Regions from separate parts of the Paraburkholderia sp. GAS334 genome, predicted to be linked through region 2. Evidence: riboswitches for the same ligand, from Rfam matches in the RefSeq annotation. Region 2 holds a riboswitch; each other region holds the start of a gene.
What was found. A riboswitch is a leader RNA that binds a small molecule or an ion and turns the genes downstream of it on or off. The one in region 2 is predicted to bind cobalamin.
Positions count from the first base shown of each region.

Region 1: it holds a riboswitch for cobalamin, as region 2 does, so the genes downstream of both, P3T21_RS12235 (CbtB domain-containing protein) here and cobA (uroporphyrinogen-III C-methyltransferase) in region 2, are expected to answer to the same signal.
Region 3: it holds a riboswitch for cobalamin, as region 2 does, so the genes downstream of both, P3T21_RS20690 (TonB-dependent receptor plug domain-containing protein) here and cobA (uroporphyrinogen-III C-methyltransferase) in region 2, are expected to answer to the same signal.

Region 1 is NZ_JBNDMO010000005.1:291,872-301,558, reverse strand. It holds gene P3T21_RS12260 (amidohydrolase family protein) at 1-1,245, opposite strand, end outside; gene ggt (gamma-glutamyltransferase) at 1,259-2,875, opposite strand; gene P3T21_RS12250 (hypothetical protein) at 2,980-3,144, opposite strand; partial or broken gene P3T21_RS12245 (AsnC family transcriptional regulator) at 3,334-3,429, opposite strand; gene P3T21_RS12240 (histidine phosphatase family protein) at 3,507-4,085, opposite strand; cobalamin riboswitch at 4,117-4,259, shown strand; gene P3T21_RS12235 (CbtB domain-containing protein) at 4,301-4,510, shown strand; gene P3T21_RS12230 (CbtA family protein) at 4,522-5,268, shown strand; gene P3T21_RS12225 (hypothetical protein) at 5,398-5,535, opposite strand; gene P3T21_RS12220 (PepSY-associated TM helix domain-containing protein) at 5,654-6,889, opposite strand; gene P3T21_RS12215 (IclR family transcriptional regulator) at 7,162-7,944, opposite strand; gene P3T21_RS12210 (IclR family transcriptional regulator) at 7,969-8,787, opposite strand; gene P3T21_RS12205 (CoA-binding protein) at 8,949-9,491, shown strand; gene P3T21_RS12200 (DUF1254 domain-containing protein) at 9,443-9,687, opposite strand, start outside.
Region 2 is NZ_JBNDMO010000009.1:199,800-209,486, forward strand. It holds gene P3T21_RS18615 (GcvT family protein) at 1-1,462, opposite strand, end outside; gene P3T21_RS18620 (DeoR/GlpR family DNA-binding transcription regulator) at 1,788-2,594, shown strand; gene bluB (5,6-dimethylbenzimidazole synthase) at 2,598-3,290, opposite strand; gene P3T21_RS18630 (cobyrinate a,c-diamide synthase) at 3,274-4,572, opposite strand; gene cobO (cob(I)yrinic acid a,c-diamide adenosyltransferase) at 4,576-5,178, opposite strand; gene P3T21_RS18640 (cobalamin biosynthesis protein) at 5,220-5,597, opposite strand; gene cobA (uroporphyrinogen-III C-methyltransferase) at 5,594-6,334, opposite strand; cobalamin riboswitch at 6,501-6,727, opposite strand; cobalamin riboswitch at 6,803-7,071, shown strand; gene cobW (cobalamin biosynthesis protein CobW) at 7,181-8,263, shown strand; gene cobN (cobaltochelatase subunit CobN) at 8,270-9,687, shown strand, end outside.
Region 3 is NZ_JBNDMO010000011.1:8,779-18,465, reverse strand. It holds gene cobT (nicotinate-nucleotide--dimethylbenzimidazole phosphoribosyltransferase) at 1-1,015, opposite strand, end outside; gene P3T21_RS20700 (ABC transporter ATP-binding protein) at 1,012-1,842, opposite strand; gene P3T21_RS20695 (FecCD family ABC transporter permease) at 1,842-2,933, opposite strand; gene P3T21_RS20690 (TonB-dependent receptor plug domain-containing protein) at 2,970-4,859, opposite strand; cobalamin riboswitch at 4,961-5,209, opposite strand; gene P3T21_RS20685 (ATPase) at 5,397-5,771, shown strand; gene P3T21_RS20680 (cell division protein ZapA) at 5,768-6,082, shown strand; RNA gene ssrS (6S RNA) at 6,219-6,400, shown strand; gene P3T21_RS20670 (EVE domain-containing protein) at 6,497-6,955, shown strand; gene P3T21_RS20665 (SIMPL domain-containing protein) at 7,137-7,865, shown strand; gene lgt (prolipoprotein diacylglyceryl transferase) at 7,941-8,858, opposite strand; gene P3T21_RS20655 (LysR family transcriptional regulator) at 8,985-9,687, opposite strand, start outside.

The DNA of each region.
Region 1 (9,687 bases), on a different contig from region 2:
GTGATGCGTGGTCACGGTGATACGGCCGCGCTTGATGACCCAGGTGCGCGGCGGCATGTCGAGCAGGGCGTCGGCGATCCATGGCGTATCGAGCACGACGAGATCGGCGAGCCGTCCAGGCGCGATGCCGTAGTTGCCTTCGATGCCGATTGCGCGGGCTGCATTGACGGTGCCCATCGCGAGAATCTGCGCCTGCTGCGATGGCGTGCCGAATTGCGCAGCGTGCGCGAGCAGGTTGCCGATGGTCAGCACGTCCGCGTTGCCGAACGGTGTGAATGCGTTGCGCACGTTGTTCGACGAATACGCGACGTTCACGCCTCCGTCGACGAGCGCGCGCAATGGCGTGAGCGCGCGGCGCGGGTTTTCTGTGTCGCGGCGGGCGCCGAGGTAAAGATCGGTCGCGGGCAGCGTGACGATATGAATGTGCGCATCGGCGAGCAGTTCGACCAGCGGTGCGAGTTGCGCGGGCGGCAGCGAGCCGAGACTCGTGACGTGTCCAAGCGACACACGGCCCTGATAGCCAGTCTCGATTGTCTTGCGCGCGATGTATTCAGTGGCGAAGAAGCGGGCGTCGGCGGTGTCATCGGCGAAATCGGCGTGCAGGTCGATGTCGACGCTAAAGCGCTGCGCAAGCGCGAATACCGCATCGATATGGGCTTCGGTGTCTTCGCGACTCGCTTCGTTGTAGGGGCAGCCACCGGCGACGTCGGCGCCGAGATTCAACGCTTCTTCCAGCAATTGCAGCGTGCCGGGTGCCTTGATCAGGCCTTCCTGCGGAAACGCGACGATCTGCAGGTCGATCAGATCGCGATATTCGTCGCGCAGTTCGAGCATCGTTTCGACGCCGAGCAGCTGCTGGATCGGATCGACGTCCGGATGCGTGCGCATTGCGATCGTGCCATTGCGCACGGCCATGTCGAGAACACGTCGCGCGCGCGTCAGCATGTCTTCACGGTCGCAACGCGATTTCAGTTCGCCCGTGGTGCGGATCGCTTCTTCCAGTGTGCCGGCAACCGAAGGTCGCGCGCGATGCCACATCGCCTTGTCGAGATGGATATGCGGCTCGATAAAGCCCGGCACGACCGCGCGGCCGGCGGCGTCGATTTCTTCACGAGCCGTGCCGTCCCAACCGGTTGCAAGTGCAACGATGCGGCCAGCGTTGATCATGATGTCAGTGAGCGGCGCGTCGTCGTCGACGCGCGCGTGGCGGATCAGCAGATCGACGTGGCGGGTTGACGGGGTCATGGCGTCGACGTATTCAGTAGCCGAGCGCGACGCCTTCGCCGCGCGGATCGGCACCGCCCTCGAAGAACGGCGACCACGGGCCGCGCAGACGGATCGCCTGCGCCGTGCCAAATAGCGGATGCAGCGCGGCAGCCGCTTCGACCGGATGACCGAGCGCCCGCAGCGCATCGAAGGTCGCGGCGGGCGCGCTGTCTTCGAGCAGCAGACGGTTCGATGCGTCGCCCCACGCACGGCCGCACAGCACGCGCGGCGCTTCAATTGCGCGCTGCACGTCCCAGCCGAAATCGGCGACGCGCGTAGCGATCGACGTCTGCGTTTGCGGCTGTCCTTCGCCACCCTGCGTGCCGTAGACGAGATACGGCAGGCCGTCCTTAAGCAGCATCGCGGACATCAATGTCGATGCGGTGCGTTTGCCAGGCGCGAGCGCATTCGGATGCCGCGGATCGAGCGAGAAGAACGACCCACGGTTTTGCAACAGCACGCCGGTCGCCGGATCGAGCAGCGCCGCACCAAAATCGAAGTACAGGCTTTGCACAAGGCCAACAGCATTGCCTTCGCTGTCGGCTACGCAGATGAACGTCGTATCGCTGCCTTGCGCGACGGCGGCGTGCTGGCGCGTCGCGTCGGCTAGCCACGCATCGCGTTCGCGTGCAGCGAGTGACGCAGCAAGCAGTTCATCAATGGGCACCTTCACAATCAAGGGATCGGTCAGATGCCGGTCGCGATAACCAAATGCCCATTTGATCGCCTGAATCTTCGCGTGAAAATAATCGGCGCCAAGAGGCGCCCGCGGATCGATCTGCACGCCATCCAGAAAGTTGAGGATCATCGCGCCTGCCACGCCTTGCGACGGCGGGGGCATCTGACACACCTCATAGCCGCGATATTGCGTGCGCAGCGGCTTCACCCATTGCGCGCGATTTGAGGCGAAATCCATGGCATCGAGCAGACCGCCTTGCGCATCCACATATGCAGCGGCTGAATCGCCGATGTCGCGATAGAACGCCGACAGGCCATGACGCACGAGGTGTCCGAACGTTCCGGCGAGCGCGGGTTGCCTGAGACGCGCGCCTTCCTTCAGCACGTGACCGTGCTCATCGAAATACGTCGCACGGCAGCCCGCATCGGCGCGCAGTACTTCGGCGTCGTCCGCAAACCAGCGCGCAAGATCGCGTCCGACCGCGACGCCCTCGCGCGCGTAGTCAATCGCGGGAGCGAGCACGCGCTCAAGCGGCAATTTGCCGAAGCGCTCACGCGCCAGCATCCAGCTTCCGACCGCGCCAGGAACCGTCAACGCAGCCAGCGCGCCACGTGTCGGTAGCGCTGTGTGACCTGAAAAGCGCTCAAGCGTCGCGCGTCGCGCGCTCTGCCCGCTACCGTCGATGCCGATCGGCGCCTCACCGGCAGGCGCGATCATCCAGAACGCGTCGCCGCCGATGCCCGTCATATGCGGCTGCACGACGCTGAGCATCGCGGCGGCAGTGAGTGCGGCGTCGACTGCGCTGCCGCCTGCGCGCAGCACGGCGAGCGCTTCCTGCGTCGCAAGCGGATGCGCGGTGGCGACCATGCCGCGTTCGGCGCGGCTGACGGGGCGCGTCGTACGCGCGGGCGTTTCGTTCGGGTTGTGCATCATGCGAGCCTAAAGGCCGGCCTCTGCGCCAGAAATCGGGCGCGCCTCAAATGCGCCTGAGGAATTCCTCAGGTCGCGACAACCTCGGTGATGCATCAGGCGGCTCAAGGAAACGCCGCGGCAGCGGCGCTTTCGACGCTGTCGGCGGAGGTCGGGAACACGGCGGCGTCCTGTTCCAGCAGCCCATGTCGCTGCGCGTACAGTACGGGCGCAGGGGTCCAGCGAATGTGATCGAGGATTGCCTTATAGGGCGCTTCGTCGCGCAGCATGGGAGAGATCCGCTCGTCGGGCGTCCGTGAGGGACGCGATGCGAGCGGCTATGCAAGCTCCATGCCGATGAGCGTCGGGGCTTGCCTGTGGGGGTGCCGGTGACAATTGCTGGCCGTTGCCTTGACGGGCGGTGCACCACGTTGCGGCAACGCGCGCCAGGGCGGTGCGAAGGTCAAGCTATCGCCACCTTACCCAATCTGCACCGAAGGCACGCTCTTCATGCAGCGCACCGCGAACATCGAGCGGCTGTGGCGGGTCCCGGCAATCCGGTACAGCTTCTCGCGTCGGACGTAGCGCCCAGCGGGTACGAAGGCATGTTCTCTCTTCTGCAGTTCCGCTTCCCACTCCCTCCCCTCAGATTTCAGGCGTGGCCCGGCCACCAGACCCAGCTTCTGTCCCGCGAACGCCGCAATTCGACAATCGACAGCGGGGCAATCTCGATCCGCCTGAACGCTGAGGCCGGTGCGCCCAGCGCGTAAATGATCGCCGCGCGGATCACCACCGCATGCGTGATCGCGACTAAAGCGTCGCCGTCGTGTGCAGGCTGAAGCGCGTCGAGCCACGCGCCGACGCGGGCGAGGACCATGCCGAAGGACTCGCCGCCAGGCGGCGCGGCGTCGGGCGAACGCGTCCATGCGGCGAGCGCATCCGGTTCTTCGGCGGCGAGATCGCTGAGCCTTCGGCCGCGCCACTCGCCACAATCGACATCGGCCAGCGCGGGCGCGGCTTCCGTCTTCAACCCAAGCGCTTCAGCCATTTCGCGGACGCAGGTCGCGTCGCTGCGAAAGACGCGCGCGGCTTGAGCGACGATCTGCGCCCGCTCGCGCCACGCCTCGATCTCGGCCAGGCCGCGCGCATCGAGCGGATCGTCGGCCGGGAAAGCGCCCACGCGCATCGCCCGCGTCGCCGCGTGGCTGACCAGCAGCAACCGTGTCTGCATCTCGTGTCCCTTTGTCGGAGGCGTAGCGTTCATCACGCTGGCGCGGCGAAGTTTAGCGCGTAGAATAGCGTCACCGAAGCGCGGAAGCCGGTGTAAGCCCGGCGCGGTCGCGCCACTGTAATCGGCTCAGCATAGAGCCGAAAGCCAGACCTGAGCTTCGAGTCATCCCTTTTCTAGTCGACTGTCGGGGCGCGTAACCCCTGGAGAGATTCATCATGACTGACACCGTTTTCACGCCGGCCGCTCAACCTGCACTGATCCCCCTGCGCGAACTGCTGCCGTGGGTCATCTTCGGTGGCCTGCTGCTTTTGCTTGCGCTGTATTTTGTCGGCGCTGAACAAGGGGCGACGTCGCTCGTCCCTGGCATGATGGTTCACGAATTCGTCCACGACGGCCGCCATCTGCTCGGCTTCCCCTGCCACTAACGGGGGCACACATGGTAGGCAAACTGTTGGTACGCGGCATGCTTGCAGGCATCGCCGCGGGACTCCTCACGTTCGCATTCGCCCGCTTCGCCGGCGAACCCGCGGTCGAGCAGGCAATTACATTCGAAGAGAAAGCCGCAGCGGCGCGTGGCGAAGCGCCGGAGCCTGAACTTGTCAGTCGCGAAACGCAGGCGGGTCTCGGCCTGTTGACTGGCGTGGTCGTGTACGGCGCGGCATTCGGCGGACTCTTCGCGTTGACCTTCGCGTATGCGTATGGCCGCGTCGGCAAGCTGGGCGCGCGGGCGCTGTCCGCGATGCTCGCAGCGGCGGCGTTTATCGCGCTCGTAATCGTGCCGAATCTCAAGTATCCGGCTAATCCGCCTTCCATCGGCGACCCCGAAACGATCGGCTCGCGCACCGGGCTCTTCTTCCTGATGATCGCGATATCGCTGGTTGCGCTGGTGTTTTCGCTGAAGGTGCGGCGACGCGCGGTTGCGCGCTTCGGTCAGTGGAACGCGGCGATCATCGGCGGTGGGGTGTACGTCGCGATCATCGCGGCCGTGCAGATCGCGATGCCGGTGATCAACGAGGTGCCGCAGACCTTCCCGGCCACGCTGCTGTGGCATTTCCGCATTGCGGCGATCGGCATGCAGCTGATCATCTGGACGACGATCGGGCTGCTGTTCGGCTGGCTCGTCGAACGCAGCGAACGCGCGCAACTTCGCGCGGGCGAAGCCAGGACATCCGCGTTGCCTTGATGTCGCTTTGATGTCGCTTTGATGTCGTTTGATACGGGCCCAGGCGGTTCAGCCGGAAGGCAACGCCTGAGCCTGCAACTGTCTGCGTTTCTCCCCCGTCTTCTTCTGGCGTATCCCGCCGCTCGCCGCTCAACCGCGCGCAAGCCGCGCCGACACTTCCAATAACGCGGCGGCTGGCGGCAGACGCAGACGTTCCGCAAGGAGCTCGAGTCCGATGATCGCGACGAGCGAGAGCAATACCAGTTTGAATGCTGCAACAGAAGACACGAGATGACCTGGATGTCGACGATAGCTACGTCATGTGGAAGGGCGGCACGGCGTGCCCGCGTATCAAGCCACAGAGCTTCGCAGCCGTCCGCGCGACAGCGTGTGTCGTGCTGCGTGGTCAGGACTGCGCAGCAGACTCCCGCGTGACGCCCGAGCGGGACGCCGCAGCTGCAGCCGCCGCAGAACGGCGGCGCGCACCGAGCTTCTTCAGCCAGATCATCAGCCCGGTTGCGCTCAATATCGCCACCGCGATGCCGGTGAAGCTCATCAGAATTCGTCCACCGATCCCGATGATCCGGCCGGAATGCAGCGGGTATTGCGCCTGCATGAAGATGTCGCCGGCCGAGCCTTTGCCGGGTATCGATCCGCCTGCCAGCTTGCCGGTATTCGCGTTGTAGTACAGCCACGCGTTGCCGAGACCGGCGTCGCCGTGATCGTGGCCCGGCGCGAAGAATCCCACACCGTATGCATTGAACGACGGCACGTAATACAGCGCGCCCGGCGGCGACTTGAGCCCGCGTTCGCGGCCCGCCTGCGCTGCCATCTGCACGATGCGCTCAGCCGTGAGCGATACGTTGCCGGGCTCGCCGCGACGTTTCAGTTCGGGATTGTTGAAAGGCGTCGGCGTGAGCGTCGACACCGTCGAAAGGATCGGGCGCACCACCGGATCGGAGAGATTCATCGAGACCGAAGTCAGCGCGACAATCGCGAGCACGCCCCAGATCCAGACGCCGCCGGAGCGGTGCAGGTCGAACGTCAATGCGTAGCCGCCCCGCCGCACGCGAAACGCAAACGACTTGCGCCACGCCTTCACGCTCGGGAACGACAACACGAGCGCAATCACGCTATCGAACAGCCACACAATGCCGACGATGCCCATCAGCCACGTGCCCGTGTCGAAGCTGCCCATGAACGGCAGATGCAGCGTGTAGTGCAGCTTGTAGATGAACGGAATCAGGTTGAGTCGCGCGACCGAAACGGCGCCCCATTCGCGGCGGCCCTGAATCTCGCCGGTGGCGGGGTTGACAGCAAGCTGGTTGAAGCCGAGCGCGTAAGGCTGGCCGGTCTTCGGATCGGTGCGCGGCAGCACCATCATCTGCAACGTCTGGCCTCGCTCGACGCCGAGCGGCAGATACGTCACGTCGAAGCGCGGATCGGCGGCCTCGATGCGCTTTGCCAGTTCCAGCGAAGGCAGCGCCGGCCCATTCGTGCGCGCGTGGAAGAACGATGGATTCAGCGCCGCGTCGAGTTCGTGATCCCATGCGATCACCGCGCCGGTCAGTCCGGCGACGAACAGGAACAGCGCCGTCGCGACGCCCATCCAGCGATGCAGGCGAACGAGCAGCGGCCTCATGTCGCGCGGGCGCCCGCGCGCGCGGGCCCGGCCGCAATAGATTGCGCAACGAAAAACACGGGAAATCGGCTCTTTGTAAATAAGAATTGTTCGCATCTTAACGGCTGCGGGGCCGGGCCGCAAGTTGTCCGTAAGCCGCCGTTTTAGCGACAAGCCTGACATCGGTTACGCGATGATTTTTCCGGCGATGACGATCGTGAAGATCGTGTTCGTGGATATTGTCGCGGGGCTGTGGTGAGTCGGCGGGTTGTGGCGATAGTCCCGACGTCACGTCATCGCAAACCCGCGGCGGCCTCGATGTTCGAGACCATCATCATGAGACGCGGCGCGACGTCGTCGAGCAGCGCGCGCGCCTGCGGTGTGTGAGCCCGCACGGCGCAGTTGAACACCAGCGTTTCCGAATCGACCGGCGCGCACACCGGTACCGCCACGCCGTACACATTTTTTTGCATGTCGCCGTACGACACGCACACGCCCCGTTCCGCGTAGTCACGCATCGCCTGATCGAGTTGCGAACGATATTGCTGCCACTGGTCAGGTACGCCAACCCTCAGCTGGTTCAGCGCCACTTCGCGTTCTTCGGGCGCCACGGCGGCGAGCCACGCCCGTCCCATCGCCGTGCGCAGAACGGGGCGGATCGCTCCGACGTCGGGCCGCGCGTCGGAGCGTTTGTCGGCTGAACAGCTTTCGATGTAGATCATGTTCGCCTGGTCCCGCATGCCGAGCGACACCGCACCGCGTATCGAGAGGGCGAGTTCGCGCATGAACGGTCTCGCAATCTGGCGGATGCGCATGCCGGAAAGCAGTGGATACCCCATCGACAGCACGCCACCGCCGAGCCGGTATTTGCGCTCCTGCACGTCGTGACGCAGATAGCCGAGCTCCGTCAACGTATAGGCAAGCCGTGAAACGGTGGCTTTGGAAAGGCCGGTGCGCTCGACGAAGTCGCGATTGGCCAGCATCCTTTCGCCGGGCAAAAAGCAACGCAGCATTTCGAGTCCGCGTGCCAGCGTGACGGCGAACTGGCGGTCATCATCGTCAGGCGGCGCGAACATGGCAAGTCCTGTTCGGGATCAGATTCATGGATGTTTCAGGGCCTTCTCTACGGGCGTGGCGTCATGCTGTGCGGCAAGTTCGTGTTCGATCGTCTCCACCATGTGCATCAGCTTCGGTGCGATTTCGTCGATTAATGTGCGCGGGGCGAGTTGAGTCTGCGGCACGCCGCAGTTGAACACGAAGATTTCCGAATCGATCGGTGTGCGCATCGGCACGGCGACCGCGTGAATGTCGCGCTTGATGTCGCCCTCGCTAAGGGCGAAGCCGCGTCTCGCGAACGCGCGCAGCGCCGCGTCCACCGATGCGTGATAAGTCTGCCATTGCAAAGGGTCTCTCGTGCGCACCTGTTCGAGCACGGCGCTGCGCTGTGCGGGCGCCGCACGTCCAAGCCAGGCGCGCCCCATCGCCGACGCCAGAACCGGCAGCGAAGCACCCGTATCCGGGCGAAACGCCGGCGAGTCATGTCCCCTTGAAGTCTCGACGTACACGACCTGCGTGCGGTCGCGCATTCCGAGTGACACCGAGCCGCGCGCTGTATCCGCGAGTTCTTTCATCAGCGGCCGCGCCAGTTCCCTGATTCGCAGGCCCTGCAGGAACGGATAGCCCACCGAGACCGCCGCCGACCCCAACCGGTATTTGCGCACGCTGTTGTCGTAGCGCAGAAAGCCGATCATGGCCAGCGTGTACGTGAGACGGGAGACGGTGGCTTTCGAGAGACCAGTACGCTCGGCGAACTCCTTGTTGCCAAGAATCGATTCGCCCACCTTGAAGCAGTTCAGCAACTCGAGACCATGAGCAAGCGTTGTCGCGAACTGCGGGTTACGGGTTGGATTCCCAGTCATGGATGTGATCACGAAAACGCGCGCGTTTTGCGCTTCGCCTATTCAATCACAGCGGCGCGCGCGGCGCATCGGTGTTTAACATGGCGAAACCCTAATATCAGCATCTTGTCAGGTTGTTAGGCTTGAACCACACCTGCTGTTCTAGTCCTGGAGTGGTATCAATGCCTTTGTCTTCACATGAATACGCCGCGCTTGGCGCCCTGTTCAACCCCGCTTCGATCGCCGTGGTGGGTGCGTCGTCGAACCCCGGCAAGATCGGCGGCCTGCCCGTCGAGTATCTGTTGAACCAGCGCCATCCCGGCGCGATCTATCCCGTCAATCCGAACCAGGAGACGATCCAGGGGCTGCGAGCATGGCCCACATTGCGTGATGTCGGCGCACCGATCGATATGGCGATCTGTGCTGTGCCTGCGTCCGGCGTGATGTCCGCGGTCGAGGATGCCGCCGCCGCTGGCGTGCGCTCCATCGTGATGTTTTCATCCGGCTTCGCTGAAACGGGCGAAGCCGGCCGACGTGCCCAGGAGAGCCTGCGCGCGCTCGTCAAGGAGCGTTCGATCCGTCTGCGCGCTCCGCGCCAGCGAAGCCGTCTGAAACGTCGTTCGAACGCAGTAGCGGAACGTGGCCTGTCTGTGCGGATCAGACAGGCCGTCGTTCGTTATCCGGCGGCGGTTTCGTCGACGCGCCGGACAGCCGGAATGATGTAGTCTCGCGACAGAATCTCCCTGCGCGGATGGTATAGACGCAGGATCAGATAGAAACGGCCACACGGAGCGGGCAGCCAGTTCGAGACACCCTGCTGCGGTGCCTTGTGCTGAATGAAGATGTCGAGCGAGCCGTCCTGTCCGTACCGCAGATCCCGCGAACGGTCGCCGATCGCGTAGCGCCGGATTGGGTTGTCCG
Region 2 (9,687 bases):
ACGCGCGATGTTCCGCGCCGCTCCACGCCAGCCAGTTTTGCTGCCCGAACGCGTATTCGATATGCGCTTCGGCAGGCGTTGGCGCAAAGAAATTCGCGCGCTCCCAGCCCATCTTGCTGCCGAAACACGCACCATCTTCCTTAAGCAGCGCATAGAGCGGCGAACGGCGGAATGGCCGCGCACTCTCAAGTTCCCGATTCGGCCAGGGCATCGCATAGTGCAGCCCGAGCGTCTCCTTCACGCGATCGTGCAGCCACGCGTCGTTGCCGTTAAAGCGCGCGAAACGGCGGATATCGACAGGCCACAGGTCCATCGTCGGCTCACCCGCGACGATCCACTCCGCAAGCGCCATTCCGGCGCCGCCCGCCGACGCGATCCCCATCGAGTTGAAACCCGCGCCGACGAAAAAGCGTTTCAGTTCGGGCGCTTCGCCAAGTATGAAATTGTTGTCGGGGGTGAACGATTCCGGTCCGTTGTAGAACTGCCTGACCTGCGCGGTTTCGAGCGCAGGCACGCGCTGCAACGCGTTTTCCATCAGGATCTGGAATTGATCCCAGTCGTCCGGCAGCAACTGGAATTCGAAATTCTCCGGGATGCCGTTCATGCCCCACGGTTTCGCGTCTGGCTCGAAGCCACCCATGACGAGGCCGCCGACTTCCTCCTTGAAGTAGATGAAGCCGTCCGGGTCGCGCATCACGGGCAGATCCGGATGCACGCCCGCGATGCGCTCAGTGACGATGTAGTAATGCTCAGCCGAATGCAGCGGGACGGTCACGCCGCATAGACGTCCGATCGCTTTCGCCCATTGGCCGGCGCAGTTGACGATGACTTCCGCTTCGATCGTGCCTTCCTCGCCGTCCTTGTTGCGCCACGCGAGGCCGCACGCTTCGCGGCCGCCGGACGCCGCAGGCCGCGTGTGGATCGCGGTCACGCGCGTGTTCTCGACGATGCGCGCGCCGCCGCTCCGCGCGCCGCGCGCGAGCGCCTGCGTGAGATCGGTCGGATTCGCCTTGCCATCGCCGGGCAGCCAGACGGCGCCGAGCAGATCGTCGGTGCGCATCACCGGCCACAACTCGCCAGCGTCTTTCGGACCGATCACGTCGCAGTCGACGCCGTATGCGCGCGCTACGGCGGCCGTGCGTTTTAACTGTGTCATGCGTTCGGCTGTCCGCGCGACCGACAGCGATCCGCACTGTTTCCAGCCCGTGCCAAGCCCTGTTTCAGCCTCGAGCCGGGCGTAGAGGGCGGTCGAATAGCGGATCAGTTTCGTCAGGCTTTCCTGCGCGCGCAACTGGCCGACGAGCCCGGCTGCGTGCCACGTCGTACCGCACGACAGCTGGCCCTGTTCGATCAGCACGACGTCGGTCCAGCCCAGCTTCGTCAGGTGGTACGCGACGGAACAGCCGACGATACCGCCGCCGACGATCACCACGCGTGCGTGCTGGGGAAGGGTGGTTGCCATGTGTCGCGTTCCGTCGATGAATGTGGGAATGTGTGGATATTCGAGGAAGTATGTTGCAGGAGGATGACGGGAAATGCAAGCTGGCGTGGCGAAATACGTGTCGGGCTGCGGTTGTGAGCGTATGTCCGGTTAACGGCGATGAGATGAGATAGGCGGCCTGACCCATATCCACGCGCATTCAGGCGGAAATATAAGGTGGGCAGGTTGAAACACCTGTGATTGTTGATTTATGTTGAAATGCGAGGAATCGGGCTTTCCGCTTTCCCAGACCTTTGCTAGACTGCCCGGATCCAGACCACGTCACTCGTTCCCAACAGCAACGCTCATGTTCCCGACCCAACGCCAGGCTGAAATCATGCGCATCGTGCGGTCGCAGCAGACGTGCACGATTACCGGGCTGGCCAGTCTCTTCGACGTGTCCGACGAAACCGTTCGTCGCACCATCAAGCCGCTGATCAGCGACGGGCTGCTCGTCAAGGTTCACGGCGGCATCATGCTGCCCGAGCATCTCGACGAGCCCCCGTTCCAGCGCCGCATGCAGGAAAACCGTGAGGGCAAGCAGATCATTGCTGCGCGCATTGGCGATCTGATCGAGGACGGCGATTCGCTGATTCTCGACAGCGGCACCACATGCGTTCATATCGCGCAGGCCTTGAGTGCGCATTCGCGCCTGACTGTCGTGACGAATTCCGCCGAGATCGCGCGCACGCTCGCGCCGCGCAACGAAAACCGCGTGTTCATGACGGGCGGCGAACTGCGTCCGGACGATGCATCCGCCTTCGGTGAGAACGTGTTGACGTTTATCCGCCAGTTCCACGTTCGCTACGCGATCGTCTCTGTGACGGCGATCGACAACCGCGGCCGATTGATGGATTCTTTGCCGTGGGATGCCGCGTTCGCGCAGGCTGCGTTTGCGCAGGCCGAGCAGCGCGTCGTGGCCGCGGATCACGCGAAATTCGGGCACAGCGCGCTGGTGCGGGCGTTCAACCCAGACGAACTCGATCTGCTGGTAACCGATGCAGCGTTGCCGCCAGAGCCTGCTGAGGCGTTTTCGGCGGCTGGTTTGAAGGTGCTGACTGGTGCGCCGCACGCCAACGTGGAGTCGGGCGACGCGGCGGCGACGCTCGCGTGAGCGTTATACGTCGTTGAAGTTGCTTTTACCGTCGTCGTCGTTGCCGTGCTCGCCGTTGTCCGGCCAGCAGTTCTCGAACACGCATTCTTCGAGCGGCATGCGCGACGCCCAGCGTTCGGTTTCCAGCATTGGTTGATCGTAAAACGCATCGACGTGGCCTAAACACAGAATGCCGACCGGCCGCGCACCTGCCGGCATGCGCAGCAGCGCACGCACTTCGTCGACGTCGAAGAGCGAGACCCATCCCATCCCGAGTCCTTCCGCGCGCGCGGCGAGCCACATGTTCTGGATCGCGCAGGCAACAGACGCAAGATCCATTTCCGGCAGCGTGCGTCGGCCGAAAATATGTTTCTCGCGATCGTCCATGAGCGCCATGACAAGCAGCTCGCCACACTCGAGCATGCCTTCCACCTTCAGCTTCATGAACTCGTCGCGTCGCTTGCCGAGTGCGTCGGCGGTGTTGAGCCGCTCGCGTTCCACTGCGGCGTGCAGCGCGACGCGCAGTGAAGCATCGGTAATGCGAGCAATGCGCCATGGCTGCATGAAGCCTACGCTGGGTGCGTGATGTGCAGCGTCCAGCAGACGCTTCAAAACGACGGGATCGACCGGCTCATCAAGAAAGTGCCGCATGTCACGCCGCTCGTGAATGGCGCGGTAAACGGCCGCGCGATCCGGATCGCTAAAACGCTTCGCCATGAAAGAGTGCTGCTGTGAAAGCCGGGTTGGAGGGCCAGTAACTGTGCATGTACGTCGCGACGATATTGCCTGCCCGGAACACGGCTTCACCCGGCGCAGCGGATTGCGCGCGGACAGCTGTCGTTAGCGGCGTCATCGTGGTTTCCAGATGTGAGTAGTGGAACGTGTGCCCGGTCATCGCGCCGTGCGTGCCGTTGATCTGCTGCATGCCAAGCGAAGCGAGACGAGGCTGCATCGTCGCGTGGCCAGGCAGCAGGCCGAGCATCGGTGTGCGTGCGCCGCTGGTGTCGGTTAGCGTATCCAGCAAATACAGCATGCCGCCGCATTCGGCAATCAGTGTTTTGCCGGCAGCGGCGTGCGCGCGAATCGATGTGGCGCTTAGCGTATTGCGCGAAAGCGTCTGCGCATGCAGTTCCGGATAGCCGCCGGGAAGCCAGAGCGCATCGGCAGTTTCCGGCGCGGGTTCATTGGCGAGCGGCGAAAAAAACATGACGTTCGCACCGAGCGTTTCGAGTAGCGTGACGTTGGCGGGATAGATGAACGAAAACGCCGCATCACGCGCAATGGCGATCTGCATGCCGTCGAGCAAACGCGGCAACACCTCGCGTGCCGGCGCGCCAAAATCGACCGGCGGCGGCAGTTCGGCGAGCGTCGTCGTCGAGAGCGCATCGGCCGCGCGATCGATGCGGGCGTCGAGGTCGGCGATTTCGTCTGCCTGATGCAGACCGAGATGCCGGTCCGGCAATTCGATGTCGCTCGTGCTCGCGATGTGTCCCATCCAGCGCAGACCGGAGGGCAATGCCTCTTCGAGCATCTGCGCATGCCGCGGTGAACCGACGCGATTGGCGAACACGCCATGAAACGGCACGCCTGGCCGATAGTTCGCGAGCCCGAACGAGATTGCGCCAAAAGTCTGCGCCATCGCCTTCGCCGAAATCACGCCGACGACAGGCACGTTGAATGTGGTCGCCAGATCGGCGCTGGAAGGCGTGCCGTCGTAAAGACCCATGACGCCTTCGATCAGGATCACATCGGCGTTTCCAGCCGCTTCGGCCAGCAGTGCGCGGCACGCGCCTTCGCCGACCATCCACAGGTCGAGCGATTGCACCGGCGCGCCGCTGGCGCGCGCAAGAATCATCGGGTCAAGAAAATCCGGACCGGTCTTGAAGACGCGTACACGCCGCCCCAACCGCGCGTGATAGCGTGCGAGGCCGGCCGTAATCGTGGTCTTGCCCTGACCCGACGCCGGCGCACTGATAAACAGGGCGGGGCACGTGGACATCGCTCAGAATTCCACGCCGCGTTGAGCCTTCACACCCTGCTCGCGATACGGATGCTTGATGATCCGCATTTCGGTGACGAGGTCGGCGGCTTCGATCAATGCGTCGGGCGCATGACGTCCCGTGACGACCACGTGCACCATGTCCGGACGCGCGTTCAACACGCCAAGCACTTCGTCGAGCGGAAGGTATTCGTACTTCAGCACCGTATTCAGCTCGTCGAGAATCACCATCTGATAGTGGCCACTTTCGATCATCCGGCGCGCTTCGTCCCAGCCCTTGCGCGCGGTCGCGATGTCCTTGTCGCGGTCCTGCGTATTCCACGTGTAGCCGTCGCCCATCGTGATGAACTCGCAGTGCGCCTGCGCGCCCAGAAAATCGCGCTCGGACGTGTGCAGCGCGCCCTTGATGAACTGCACGACGCCGAGCTTCATGCCGTGCCCGAGCACGCGCACGGCCATGCCGAAAGCCGCAGTGGTTTTTCCCTTGCCGGTGCCCGTGTTGACGATCAGCAGGCCTTTTTCGACCGTAGCCGAAGCCTGCTTTTTCTCGTGACCCTCGCGACGGCGTTGCGTCATGCGTTGATGCGATTCGGGATCTGTCTTCATGGCGTGTCCTGGTGCCGGGAGGCGTTCGTGTTGCGCGGAAATCAGTGTGCGGATGCGATGGCGACGGTGACGCCATCGAGCGTGGTTTTGGAGACGATCAGCTTCGCGCCGGGCGATGCAAGAAGTGCGCACGGTTCGCATACGCCGTCGACGCCGAGATGCGCACGGACCGTATCGGAAGGCGTGGGCAGTTCTCCTAGCGCGTCGATCTGCTCGGGCGCAAAGGTGTGCAACAGCAGCCCATGGCGCGTGCAGAATTCGACGAGTCCGGGTTCGCGTGCTTTTGAATCAATCGTTGCGGCCGCAAGCACTTCGTCGAGCGAACGGCCGGCCAGCGCGAGCGCCGCGCGCACGGCGGATTCGATCTGCTGCGCAGATGCGTTGCGTTTGCTTCCGATGCCGACGGTCAGCGTTTTCATGTGCTGTCGCCAGTTGGAAGATACGGCAAGCCGAGCGCAGCCACGCTGCCAATCACGACGATTGCTGGCGAGCCGAGTCCGGCTTCTGCGACTTTCGCGGCGAGTGTATCGAGCGTCGCGCGCACGTGCCGCTGCTCGGGGCGCGTGGCGGATTCGATGGCGGCGCACGGCGTTTCCGCTGGCATGCCGGCTTGCAGCAACGCGGCGACGATGTCGTTGAGTCGACGCATGCCCATATAGACAACCAGTGTCATCTGCGTCGCGACGAGCGCGCGCCAGTCCGGCTCGCCGCTGCCCGCGCCGTGTCCGGTGACGAAAACGACGCCTTGTGCATGATCGCGATGGGTAACAGGAATGCCGATCGCAGCGGGCGCGGCGATACCCGCTGTAATACCGTTGATGATTTCGACGTGAATGCCGACGGCTGCCAGCGCCTGCTGTTCTTCACCGCCGCGCCCGAACACGAACGGATCGCCGCCTTTCAGCCGGGCGACGCTGCGCCCCGCGCGCAGATGCGCGAGCATGGCCTCGACGATGCCAGACTGCGACGTAGACGGCTGCCCGCCGCGCTTGCCGACGTACACGATTTCCGCATCCTTACGCGCGAATTGCAGCACATCGGGATTCACGAGATCGTCGACAAGGACGACGTCGGCTTCGCCTAGCGCGCGCGTCGCCTTGAGCGTCATCAGCTCGACGTCGCCTGGACCGGCGCCGATCAGCCAGGCGCGGCTCATAGTGAACGGCACGGCGCGCAACACGGCGCAGGCCGCGGCGTGCAGTCGGGAAGGGAAAGCCTGGAAGTCGTCATATCGACGGCTTGACGAATAGATGAATCATGCGTTGCCACACGTCAGGCGCCTCATTCCGTCCCCCGCGGATCGGGCGTTCGGCGATCGCAACGGTCGCCCCTTGCGTCTGGCCGGTATCCGGGCTGACGACCGCATGCCGTTCGCCTTCCCACCTGCGCAGCGCAGGCAGTGGCGTTGAATGACATGTGCGGATGCATGATCCGCTGGCCGCTTACCGTTGCGGGGACAGCACAGGCTCAGCAAATCGCTTCGCTTCCTGTTTCCCGTTTAACTGCACACGCGAACGCGTGTGCGGGCACCAAACGCGCGCATACGATATCACAGGCACTCCCTGAAAGCCCGCCGGAGTGCCCTTGCCGCGGGCCCTTTCTTGACGTTGCCACTGCCGAAGCCTACACTCGCACGCACTCTGGTGCTCGCGCGCACGCTCCGTGCGCGCAGTTAAACGGGAAACAGGGAGCCCTTCCTGCACGGATCGGGCCAACCTGTGCTGCCCCCGCAACGGTAAGCGAAGGCATCGCTTAAAAGCGATGCAAAGCCGGCTTCAATACTTGCACATTACAGCGTGCCTGTATCTGTCCACTGCGCAACGTGTCAAATGCGCGGGAAGGTGAAGCGGCGATTTCGTCAGCCCGGATACCGGCCCGAGAAAAACAGGCAAACGCCGCGGGGATGCGGCGTATCGTCCACGATTTCATCGAATGTCCGGTTGCTCCGGGCAAGCCGTTTTTCGTCCCCATCTACTCAACAGTCCACCACCCTGGAGTCAGGATGCAGACGCGCAAGATTCCCGTCACGATTGTCACGGGCTTCCTCGGCAGCGGCAAAACCACCTTGCTGCGGCACATTCTTCAACATGCGGGCGGCCTTCGCGTCGCGGTGATCGTCAACGAATTCGGCGAACTCGGCATCGATGGCGAAATCCTCAAAGGCTGCGGCATCGGGTGTAACGAAGACGGCAGTGAAGCCGAAGGCCAGTTGTATGAGCTCGCCAACGGCTGTCTTTGCTGCACTGTCCAGGAAGAGTTTTTTCCAGTGATGGAAAAACTCGTCGAACGCCGCGACCAGATCGACCACGTGCTGATCGAAACGTCCGGTCTTGCGTTGCCGAAGCCGCTCGTGCAGGCATTCAACTGGCCGCAGATCAAAAACAGCTTCACGGTCGATGCGGTTGTGACCGTAGTCGACGGTCCAGCCGCGGCAAGTGGTCAGTTCGCGGAGAATCCGCTAGCGGTCGACGCACAGCGCAAAGCCGATCCGAATCTCGATCACGAGTCGCCGTTGCACGAACTGTTCGAAGACCAGTTGTCCGCAGCCGATCTGGTGATTCTGAACAAAACGGATCTGCTCGACGAGGCAGGGCAAAGGGAAGTGGAATCACTGATCCGTGAAGAAATCCCGCCGCAGGTGAAGGTTGTGCGTGCACACATGGGACAGCTCGATCTGCACGCACTGCTCGGTCTTGAGGCAGCTTCCGAAGACACCATTCATCTGCGCCACGACCATCACGGTTCCGCCGACGACGCCGATCATCATCACGACGAGTTCGATTCGGTAGTGGTCGAGGCGAACGTTTCGTCGCGTGAGGCGGCGATCGCGGCACTGCAGAGCCTCGTCGAAAGCCACACGATTTACCGGGTCAAAGGCTTCGCGGCATTGCCGGGCGCAGCAATGCGTCTTGTGATTCAAGGCGTCGGACGACGCTTCGACAGCTATTTCGACCGTCGCTGGCAGGCCGATGAAACGCGCGCGAGCCGCTTTGTACTGATCGGCGAAGACCTCGATCAGGCCGCATTGCAGCAGGCGCTCGATGTCGCTTTGAGCGACAGCCGCAACGTCGTGCAACAGGCGTAAATCGACATGCATCTGCTGCGCACCACGCCGGGTGGCTTTGTCGACGATACGGCCGGCGTCATGCGGATCGATCAGCGACCGGCGGATATCGTCGTGCTCAGTTCCGCTGATACGACGCTGTCGCTGCTCGCGAGCGTTTTCCCGCGTCTGGGCGCTGATTTCCCAAGCCTGAGGCTCGCGAATGTCACATTCCTCCGGCAACCTGCGTCGGTCGATTTCTACGTCGAGGACGTGTTGCAGCATGCGAAAGTCGTCGTCGTCGATCACCTCGGCGGCGAGGCTTACTGGCCATACGGCATCGAGCAGGTCGTTGCACTGGCGGAGCGCAAACAGCAGGTGCTCGCGATGTTCTCGGGCGATCTTCAGGAAGACCCGAATCTGCTCGCACGCAGCACCGCCGACGCTGCGCTGTGTCATCAGCTATGGCGTTATCTCCGCGAAGGCGGCCCGCAGAATGCGGAGCGGTTTCTGCGCTGCATCGCGCATCGCGCGTTGGGCTGGGGCGACGAGCCGCCGCTGCCGCAACCGTTGCCAGCCGCAGCGCTTTACCATCCGGAGCGCGACGTTCCCACGGTCGAAGACTGGCAGGCACGCTGGCGTGCCGATGCGCCGGTGGTCGCGATCCTGTTTTATCGCGCGCATTTGCAGGCGGCGAATACAGCCGTGTTCGATGCATTGATCGACGCGCTCGATGCGCAGGGCCTTAATCCGTTGCCGGTCGCGATCACGTCGCTGAAAGACGACGTGAGTCGTGACGTGGTGCAGCGGTTGTGCGCGCAACATAACGTGGCGCTGGTGCTCAATACGACGGCATTCGCCGCGTCAGCCATCGACGATCCTGAACCACTCGCGCTTGCCGGCGACGCGCCGGTGATGCAGGTGATCCTGAGCGGCGGCAATCGCGACGACTGGCTCAAGGACAACCAGGGTCTCAATTCACGCGATATCGCCATGCATATCGCGCTGCCCGAAGTGGATGGCCGCATCATTACGCGGGCGATCAGCTTCAAGGGGCTCGCGTATCGTTGTCCGCACACCGAAGTCGATGTCGTGCGTTATCAGCCTGACGTTGAGCGCGTCAGGTTTGTCGCCGGGCTAAGCCAGCGCTGGTGTCGCCTGCGCGGCATCGAAAACGCCGACAAGAAACTCGCGCTGATTCTCGCGAATTATCCCGTTAGCGAAGGCCGCATTGGCAACGGCGTGGGTCTTGATACGCCCGCATCTGTCGTAGGCATTCTTTCGATGCTGCGCGAGCAGGGCTATCGCGTCGATACTGTACCTGCCGATGGCGATGCGCTGATGCACACGCTGACGGAAGGGGTGACGAACGACCCCGTCGTGCGTGATCTGCGCCCGGCGCTGCAAAGCCTTGCGCTAGACGATTATCTGGTGCAGTTCCAGCAGTTGCCGGCTGAAGTACGCAA
Region 3 (9,687 bases), on a different contig from region 2:
CCATCTCGTTGACGAACGCGACCGCTGCCCGCAACAATGGCAGCGCGAGCGCGGCGCCCGTGCCTTCACCGAGCCGCAGGTCGAGCGCGAGGAGCGGCTGCGCGCCGAAATGTTCGAGCATGCGTCGATGCCCGGCTTCGTTCGATGCATGCGCGAACACGCAATAGTCGACGACATCGGGTGCCAGCCCCTGCGCAACCAGCAAAGCCGATGTCGCGATGAAACCATCGACCAGAATCGTCATGCGCACTTCTGCTGCGGCCATAAACGCGCCGGTCATCATCGCGATTTCGAAACCGCCGAAGGTTGCAAGCACATCGATCGCCGTGCGGGCCTGCGGATGCGCGGCCAGCGCCGCGGCCAGGATGTCGCGCTTTTTCGCGAGACCCGCGTCATCCAACCCCGTGCCACGCCCGACGCATTCGCCGATCGGCACGCCGCACAACCGGCTCATGATGCACGCCGCCGCCGACGTATTCGCAATTCCCATCTCACCGAACCCGATCACGTTGGTGCCGAGCGCTGCATGATGTCGCACGCGCGCCGCGCCGGCCTGTAATGCGGCGAGCGCTTCATCATGCGTCATCGCGGGTTCGTGCGCGAAGTTGCGTGTACCGTTTGCCACGGGAATGTCGATGAGTGCTTCGGACGGCGGCAACGGTGTCGCCACACCCGCATTCACGATTTCGAGCGTCAACCCGGCGACGCCGCTCAGCGCATTGATCGCCGCGCCGCCCGCCAGAAAGTTCGCAACCATCTGCGCGGTGACCGCCTGCGGATACGGGCTCACGCCTTCGTGCGCGATGCCGTGATCGGCGGCGAAAACAATCATCGCCGGGCGCGCGATCACCGGATGCGTCGTGCGCTGGATCATGCCCATCTGAAGCGCGAGGTCTTCGAGCCGGCCAAGACTGCCGGGCGGCTTCGTTTTCGTATTGATGATGTGCTGCAGGTCGGCGCGCAACGTCCGATCGAGAGGTTCGACAACGGGTAGCGCGGGCGTGAATGAAGTCATGGTTGTCTGCTTGAAGAATAAGAGTTGTTGCGTTGGGTCGCGGGGATCAGCGCTTCATGCTCGCCGTCGCGGATCAGGATGAGCGGATAGCCGAAGGCGCGGCTCGCGAGCGCCGGCGTGAGCACGTCGCGCACGGCGCCCGCGTGCGCAGCGCCGTTTCCATCGAGTAACAGCGCGTGTGTCGCGAAGCGGCGCGCAAGATTGAGGTCGTGGCACGAAAAGATCACGCTACGCTGCGACTGCTGCGCCCAACGCATCAGCGCTTCGAGACAGTCGATCTGATGATGCAGGTCGAGATGCGACAGCGGTTCATCGAGAAGCAGCAGCGGCGCGTCCTGGCACAGCACCGCAGCAAGCGCCACACGTTGCCGTTCGCCACCGGAGAGCGACAGCACGTCGCGCGTTTGCAGCGCGGTGAGACCGAGCGTATCGAGCGCGGCGTGTGCAGCCGCTCGATCTTCCGCACGTTCCCAGCCCCAGCCTGCGAGATGCGGAAAACGGTTGAGCATCACGATGTCGAGGACGCTCGCGCTGAACGCATCACGCTCGCCTTGAGGCATCAGCGCGCGACGCTGCGCAAGCTCGACCGGCGACCACGCGTCGATGCGCATGCCGTCGACTTCGACGTGACCGCTCGACGGTTCGAGCAGACCCGCCAGCGCAGAAATCAGCGTGGTTTTTCCCGCGCCGTTCGGACCCGCGATGCACCACACTTCGCCGGGATAGAACGTGTGCGTGAAATCGTCGAGCAGCGTGCGAGTGCCGGCGCGCAGTGTGACGCGTTGCGCGGAAAGTGCCGGAGTAGCGGGAACGCGTGCGTTCATCATCATCGCCTGCGCAATAGCATCCAGAGGAACACAGGCACGCCCGCCAGCGCCGTGATCACGCCAACCGGCAACTGCGCGGGTGCGATGACCGTTCGCGCGACGAGGTCGGCTCCCATGACGGCAAAGCCACCCGCGAGCGCGGCAGCGGGCAGCAACATGCGCTGGTCGTTGCCGAAGCACAGTCGCAGCATGTGCGGTACCACGAGTCCGACGAAGCCAATCGTGCCGCCCGTCGTTACCGCAGCCGCAGCCGCGAGCGACGCCACGAGATACACACGAAGCCGCACGCGTATGACGGGCACGCCAAGCGCCTGCGCCGCCGCATCGCCGCGCAGGAGCACGTTCAGTTGCGGCGCGGCGGGCACGATCGACACAAGCGCGACGAGCAGTGCAACAAGCGCAACCCACGGCATGCCGCCGCCGTTGAGATCGCCGGTCAGCCAGAACAACATGCCGCGCAGACGGCTTTCGGGCGCAACGCTCAGCAGCAATGTGATGACAGCGCCCCAACCCGCCGCGATCACCGCGCCGGTCAGCAACAGACGCGGCGACGCATCCTGCGGCTCACCGCGCCACAATTCACGACGCGCGAGGCCGAGCACCAGCAGGATCGACACGAACGCACCCGTGAACGCGCTGGCATCGACGATCCACCATGCGCATCCGGCAATCATCGCGACGAGCGCAAAGCTCGCCGCACCGCCCGATACGCCAAGCACATACGGCTCTGCCAGCGGATTGCGCAGCAACACCTGCAGCAGCGCGCCGGCAATCGCGAGCAACGCGCCGCACGCAAAGCCAGCCAGCGCACGCGGCAGGCGCAGTGTGCGAACGATCTCGATCGCGAGATCCGGTGACGACGACGAAGACGATGACGTTAGCGACGACGAAAATTCACTCACATGCCACGGCATCAACGCAGCAAGCACACGCAGCGGCCCCACTGCGACACTGCCAAGCGCGAGCGACGCAATGAACACAACAAGCGCCAGCATGCCGAGACCGCACCAGATCAAGACGGCGCGCTTCGCGGTCATACCCGTGACGGAACGCATCGCAGCGCGATTCATCGCGGTGAAATCAGACGACATATCGACTCAGCCTGTGAGGCAGCAACGCAAGGCGCGTCACTGCTGCTGCCAGCCGAGCGTGAGATACGCGCCGCGTCGCGGGGTGTTGTATGTGTAAGCCAGTTCATAGTCCCTGTCGAAAAGATTCTGGATCTGCGCGGCCACGTACCACGCCTTCGTGATGGTGTAGCGCGCCGACAGATTCACGACGCCGTAGCCTGCAAGTGTATTGCCGCTATCGTTTCGCTTGCCGCTCACGAGCCACTCGCCGCCCACACGCCAGCCGCCGATATCGCGATTCGCCGCGAACGAGGCGAAGCGACGCGCGCGCCGGTTCAGATCGGTGTCCGTGTCTTCGTCGACGGGATTCTGGACCGTAAAGGTTGCGCGCACATCGGTCTTGCCGACATGCCCGCTCCACGATCCCTCGACGCCCTGCACCTTCGCTTGCCCGACGTTCTGCGCAACGAATTCACCTGGACTCACCTGCTGATACTCGATCAGATTCGTATAGCGCGTCTGGAATGCGGTGAGCTTCATCACGCCGAGCGCGTTCGACGCGTACTGCAACGCCGCTTCGACCGAATGACTGCGTTCCGGCTGGATCGACGGATTGCCGCTGAACGGGAAGTACAGATCGTTGAAGGTCGGCGCGCGAAAAGCATCGGACCAGCTTGCAGTCACCTTCCAGTGATCGGTGAAATCGTATCCGTAGCCGAGATAGTAACTGTTCGCGCCACCGAAATCGGAGTACTGGTCGCGTCGCACGTTCGCCTGGAACTGGCTGGCGCCAAAGCGTCCCGTATAACCGGCGAAGCCCGAGTTCACGTGACGGTCGGGCGCAGCGTAGGCGTTCGAATCAAGGCTCTGGTCGAGATGCTCGTAGCCGAGCTGAAACTTCTGCTGCGGCGCGAACGTGAAATCGTTCTGCCACGTGTATTGACGGTTATCCGTGTTGAAGTGGTCGGTGTAAGTGCCGTTCAAGGCCGTCGTGCTGCGATCGTTACCCGCAGCGACGATGAAGTGCGTCGTCCACCCGTCGGTCACGCGACCGTTCGCGAACACTGACGCCTGCTGTACCTTGCTGTATAGATTGTTGAGATCGGTGGGCGCGCTGAACGGATTGTCGAAGCTGTCGTTGCCGTTCGACTGGAAGTAGCGCACGCCCACGTCCCAGCTTTCGTTGAAGCGGTGCCGCACGGATGCCGCGATGCTTTCGTTCAGATAGCCGTTCGCGTTCGGGTTGACCGGCGCGAGCGCGGGATTGATCGACGAGAAGCCGTCGTCCTTCGCGCGCGCGATTGAAAGGCTGAAGGTCGTCTTGCCGTCCTTGTCGAGCGCGCCATCCACGCCGGCCTGCTGGCGCTGCGTGTGATAGCTGCCGTATTCGACGGAGAAATTGAAGCGCGGCGGATGATTGCCGCCATCTTTCGTGAACACCTGCACGACGCCGCCAACCGCACCCGATCCGTACAACGCCGACACGTTACCGTTCACCACCTCGACGTGATCGATCTGGTCGAGTGGAAGCTGTTCGATCTGCGCGTTGCCAAGGCTCACCGAATCGACGCGCACGCCATCGATCAAAATGAGCGACTGCTGCGCCGAAGCGCCTCGCAGAAAAAGACTCGCCGACGAACCCGGGCCGCCATTGCGCACAATCTGTGCGCCGGGCGCGAGTTGCAGCAGGCCGGGCAGATCGCGCGCGGTGCTGTCGGCGATGTCCTGCGGGTCGAAGCGCGTGGTCTCTGGAATGGCATCGGCGAGCGACTGCGGTCCGCGCGCCGCGGTGACCACGACTGGCGCCAGCGTGACCACTGGCGCCGCGGACGGCGTCGCGTTCTGCGTGGACGCCGGTGCGTCGTCCGTCTTCGCGGACTGGGCCTGTGCGGCAAGCGGCAGGCCGGTCAAGGCGAGCAGCGCCGCGCGGGCGATGGGCGTGTACATCGGATGAATTCCTGTGGCTGGCGTGCACGGCCCGCTTCCCCGCAGGCCGTTGCGTAGCAGGACGGCCGTTCATCGACGCGCAGGCAGCCTGACGCGTGCGAACGACGTCCTTCCCTCTGGCCGGTATCCGGGCTGGCGACGCATCGATCCGCCTTCCCACGCATGAATGCGCAGTGGCATTGCACGCCTTTTTTAAGGGCGTGTACTGGATCGACTTGCGTGAAATAACGCGGTCGCTTACCGTTGCGGGGGCAGCACAGGTTAGCGCGGCCGTATCGCCGCGCGCCCTGTTTCCCGTTTAACTGCGCGACATGAAAACGCGCGCGGGCACCAAAGTGCCGCAAGTGTAGGAGCGACCTGCTGTAGCGTCAAGAAAGCCCGGCTCACTGCAATTCGCGTGCGCGCCATTTGCACGATTTCAGCGTTTTGCAGGCATAAAACTCGCAAAAAGCCGTGTTGTTACGTCTCGAAACGAGACAATTGTCGGAACCTGCGACATTCCGCGCTAGAATGCCGTGTCTTTAGAGGACGCAGCACATGCTCAACGAACTCGAAACACTCTCACAAAACATTGGCCGGCTGATCGAAATCAGCCAGCGTCATCACGAGGCGCGCCGCGCACTCGAAGATCAACTCGCCCAGGCGCGCGCAGAATGCGCAGCCATACGCGTTGAACTCGAGCAGACACGCGAAGAGCGCAACGCGCTGCAAGCGGAGCGCGACACGCTCTCGTCGAAGATCGACGACGCGCAGGTTCGCCTGAACGCCATCCTCGAAAAACTCCCGCGCGCGCGATCGCACGCCGAGCCGGACAACCAGCTCGACCTGCTTGCGACCTCGCAGCACGAGGCGCATGAAGAGCACGACCAGGAAGCCGGCCGCGAAGTCACCCGCCACGGAGAAAATGCATGACCACGAAGCAGATCGAAGTCTCGATTCTCGGCCAGCCGTATCGTCTCGCCTGTTCGCCGGAAACCGAAGGCGCGCTGCTTGAAGCAGTGGCACGTGTCGATGCGGAAATGTCGAAGATCCGCTCGGGCAGCAACGTGCGTGGGCAGGATCGTATTGCCGTGATGGCGGCGCTGTCGCTGGCATCGGAACTGCTTAAGCTGCAAGCCAGTGTGCGACACGGAGAATCTTTTCCCGCTGAAGAAATCCGGCGTACAATGCACTCCATGAACGAACAGCTGGGCGCAGTCATCCAGCAGTACGGTGTGCAGTAAAAGTTTTAAAGGCCGGTTGTTTTAAAGGGCGATTGTTTTAAAGGCCGGTTATGTGGCCGGTCTTCGAGTTCAGCGCAGCGTACTTCGTGAGGTCGCTGTGAATGCAGCGAGCGTCTGGATTCAAAAAGTTTAGTCAGCTTCCCTGCCTGGTTCGCCAAGGTCATATATTCCTTGAACCAATGCCATGTGCACGGTTGCGGAAATTTGCAGCACGGGTGTGCGCGTCACTCTGTCTGATGTACCCGAAGTGCGGCTAACTGCGACCAATTCTGAACTCCCGGTTCAGGATGCCGGCCTAGCGGCTATGGCGGGGACCTATCCAACGGCATCGGACACTCGTCCGGTGCCGTTTCCGTTTGTAGTTCCGCTTTCTTTCGCTCTCTCTCCCTTTCTTCTCGACGTTCATATCGACTCATGCGCTACTGGCTAATGAAGTCCGAACCGGACGAAGCAAGCATCGATCATCTCGCCAACGCCCCGCATCGCACACTGCCCTGGACGGGCGTGCGCAACTATCAGGCACGCAACTTCATGCGCGACATGATGCAGGTCGGCGACGGTGTGCTGTTCTATCACTCGAGTTGCCCTGAGCCGGGTATTGCTGGCATCGCGGAAGTATCGTCGACACCCTATCCCGATCCGACCCAGTTCGACGCGAAGAGCCCGTACTACGATCCGAAATCGGATCGTGAGACGCCGCGCTGGACGCTCGTCGATGTCGTCTTCAAGAAGAAGATTCCGCTGATCCCGCTGGCGACGCTGCGTGAGCATCCCGAACTCGCGGACATGCGTGTGCTCGCAAGAGGCAACCGGCTGTCGATCACGCCTGTGACCGAAGCCGAATGGCGATTCATCACGAAGCACCTCGTGTGAGCCGGCGGACGCGATTTGTGTAATCGAATATTGCTTGCGGGAACCCGGCGGCCTGACAGACGCCTAACAGTTCCGCAAGCGCCGTGCCAGTTCGATGCACGACGCGTGCCGTGACGGTTCGTAATGGCGTGCTATTGCCGGGACCGTCGTGCACAACCGGTTGAAGAAGGAACTCATTCAAATGATCAGAAAAACCGCACTCGCTTTCGCCTTCGCTCTTGCGTCCGTGACGCCGCTCGCCCTCTCGCTCGCACCCACTGCAGCGTTCGCGCAGACGCTCGTGCAGAATCCGCCGTCGGGCGTGCTGTCGCTGTCCGCGCAGGCCAGCGCCGATGTGGCGCAGGACGTCGTCAACATCACGCTCTTCTATGAACAGGAAGCGAGCGACCCCGGCTCGCTCACGGGCACGCTGAACCAGCGCGCCGACTCGGCGCTGCAAAAGGCCAAAGGTGTCGCGGGCGTGACAGCGCGCACCGGCGCGTTCTCGATCTATCCGTCGACGGACCGCGACGGCCGTATTTCCGCGTGGCGCGGCCGTACGGAAGTGCAGCTCGAATCGCACGACTTCGCGGCGGCGTCGAAGCTTGCAGGCCAGTTGTCGTCGGTCATGCAGGTCGGCAATGTGTCGTTCTCGTTGTCGCCTGAAGCACAGCGCGCCGCTGAACAGAAGCTGACCGGCCAGGCGATCGCATCGTTCCGTCAGCAGGCCACGTCGTCGGCTCAAGCGTTTGGCTATAGCGGGTACACGATTCGCGAGGTCAACGTGGGACACAACGGCTTGATGCCGCGTCCGATGATGATGATGAGTGCCCGTGCAGGCGCCGATGCGAAGGCTGCCGCGCCGATTCCGCTCGAAGGTGGGACATCGACGGTGACCGTCAACGTGTCGGGTTCTGTGCAGATGAAGTAACGCGCTTTCGTTTGAGGCGCGCGTAGAAACAGAAAAGCCACGGCATGCCGTGGCTTTTCTGTTTTCAACCGGCCGCTACGCCGAAGGTGAGTTTGTACCCACCACCGGCTCCGGCTGGCGTCGGCCGCGACGATACGCCCACAGCAGCATGAGGATGCCGGCGAGCACCATCGGCAGCGACAGCCACTGCCCCATCGAAAGCCCCAGCGCCAGCAGGCCCAGGAAATCGTCCGGCTCGCGTGCGAACTCCACCGTGAAGCGTGCAAGGCCATAGCCGATCAGAAACACCGCTGACGCCGCGCCCACCGGCCGCGGCTTGCGCGTAAAGAACCACAGCACGAAGAACAGCACGACACCTTCCAGCGCGATCTCATACAACTGCGACGGATGACGCGGCAGCATGTGATATTGCGCGAATACGTCGGCGAGATGCCAGCGCGACACGAGGTCCGGGTGCGTAGCCATCCAGCCCGCGTCTTCGTTTGCGGCGCCCGGGAACAGCATCGCCCAGGGCGAGCTCGGGTCCGTCACGCGGCCCCACAGTTCGCCATTAATGAAGTTGCCGAGCCGCCCGGCCGCGAGGCCCGCCGGCACCATCGGGGCGACGAAGTCGGTGACCTGCAGCCACGTGCGCTTGCGTTGCCACGCGAAGAGCGTCATTGCGAGCGTCACGCCAAGGAAGCCGCCGTGAAACGACATGCCGCCTTCCCAGACCTTGAAGATGTCGAGCGGATGCGCGAAGTACCAGCTTGCCTTATAGAACAGCACGTAGCCGATCCGGCCGCCAAAAATCGTACCGAGCACGCCGTAGAACAGCATGTCGTCGATATCTTTCGCGGTCCAGCCTTGCGCAGCAACGTGCGGCAGACGCAGCCGCAACCGGCCGACGACAATCGCCGCAATGAACGCCACAAGGTACATGAGCCCGTACCAGCGCACGGCGAGCGGCCCCAGGTGAATGGCGACGGGATCGAAATTGGGGTGAATGAGCATGTGTTTTTATGGGTGGTTCAACGGCGGATTCTTTATCGATAACGACCGCGGGCGCGACACGCCGCCTGCAGCATGGATTGGACGGCCTGGCGGGCAATGCGTTCGCGGCACCCGCGCGAAAAACCATCAGCGCCTGCGTGTGCGGGCCTGCGCCGGCTTCGCGCGTTGCGTCCCTGAGGCCGCGCTCAGCGCAGGATTCGTCGCAAGGTTCGCCACATACGCGCGCACGATGTCGATGAAACCTGCGAGCACCGGGCTCACCTCGGCCGTGCGCCACACGAGACCCGTCTCGATGGCGGGCACCGATTCGCGCAGCGGACGGTACACGACGCCGGTGCGCCGCAGGTTACGCAGCGATTGCGGCACCAGTGCGACGCCCATACCGGCTGACACGAGGCTGACGATCGTCTGCATCTGGATCGCCTCCTGGCCGATGCGCGGCGTGAGGCCCGCAACGCCGTAGCAATCCATAATGATGTCATAAAAGCCCGGCGCCAGACGCCTTGGGAAGATCACCAGCGGCGCATCGGCGACATCGCGCAGGCTGACGGGCGTGTCGCGCCAGTCTTCGTCGGCGTGATCATCCACGCGCGCCGCCACCTCCGATGACATCGCGATCACCAGCGGCTCACGCGCGATCGGCAGCCACGACAGTTGCGCGAGATGCCGCGGCGGCAGCGGCGCAATCACGAGGCCGGCGTCGACGCGGCCCGCGACGAGTTCGTCGATCTGCACGTCGCTCGTCGCTTCGGCGAGTTGCAGGCGCACGCGCGGATGGCGCGCGCCGAAATCGCGCAGCAGCAACGGCAAGAGGCCGTAATCCGCCGTC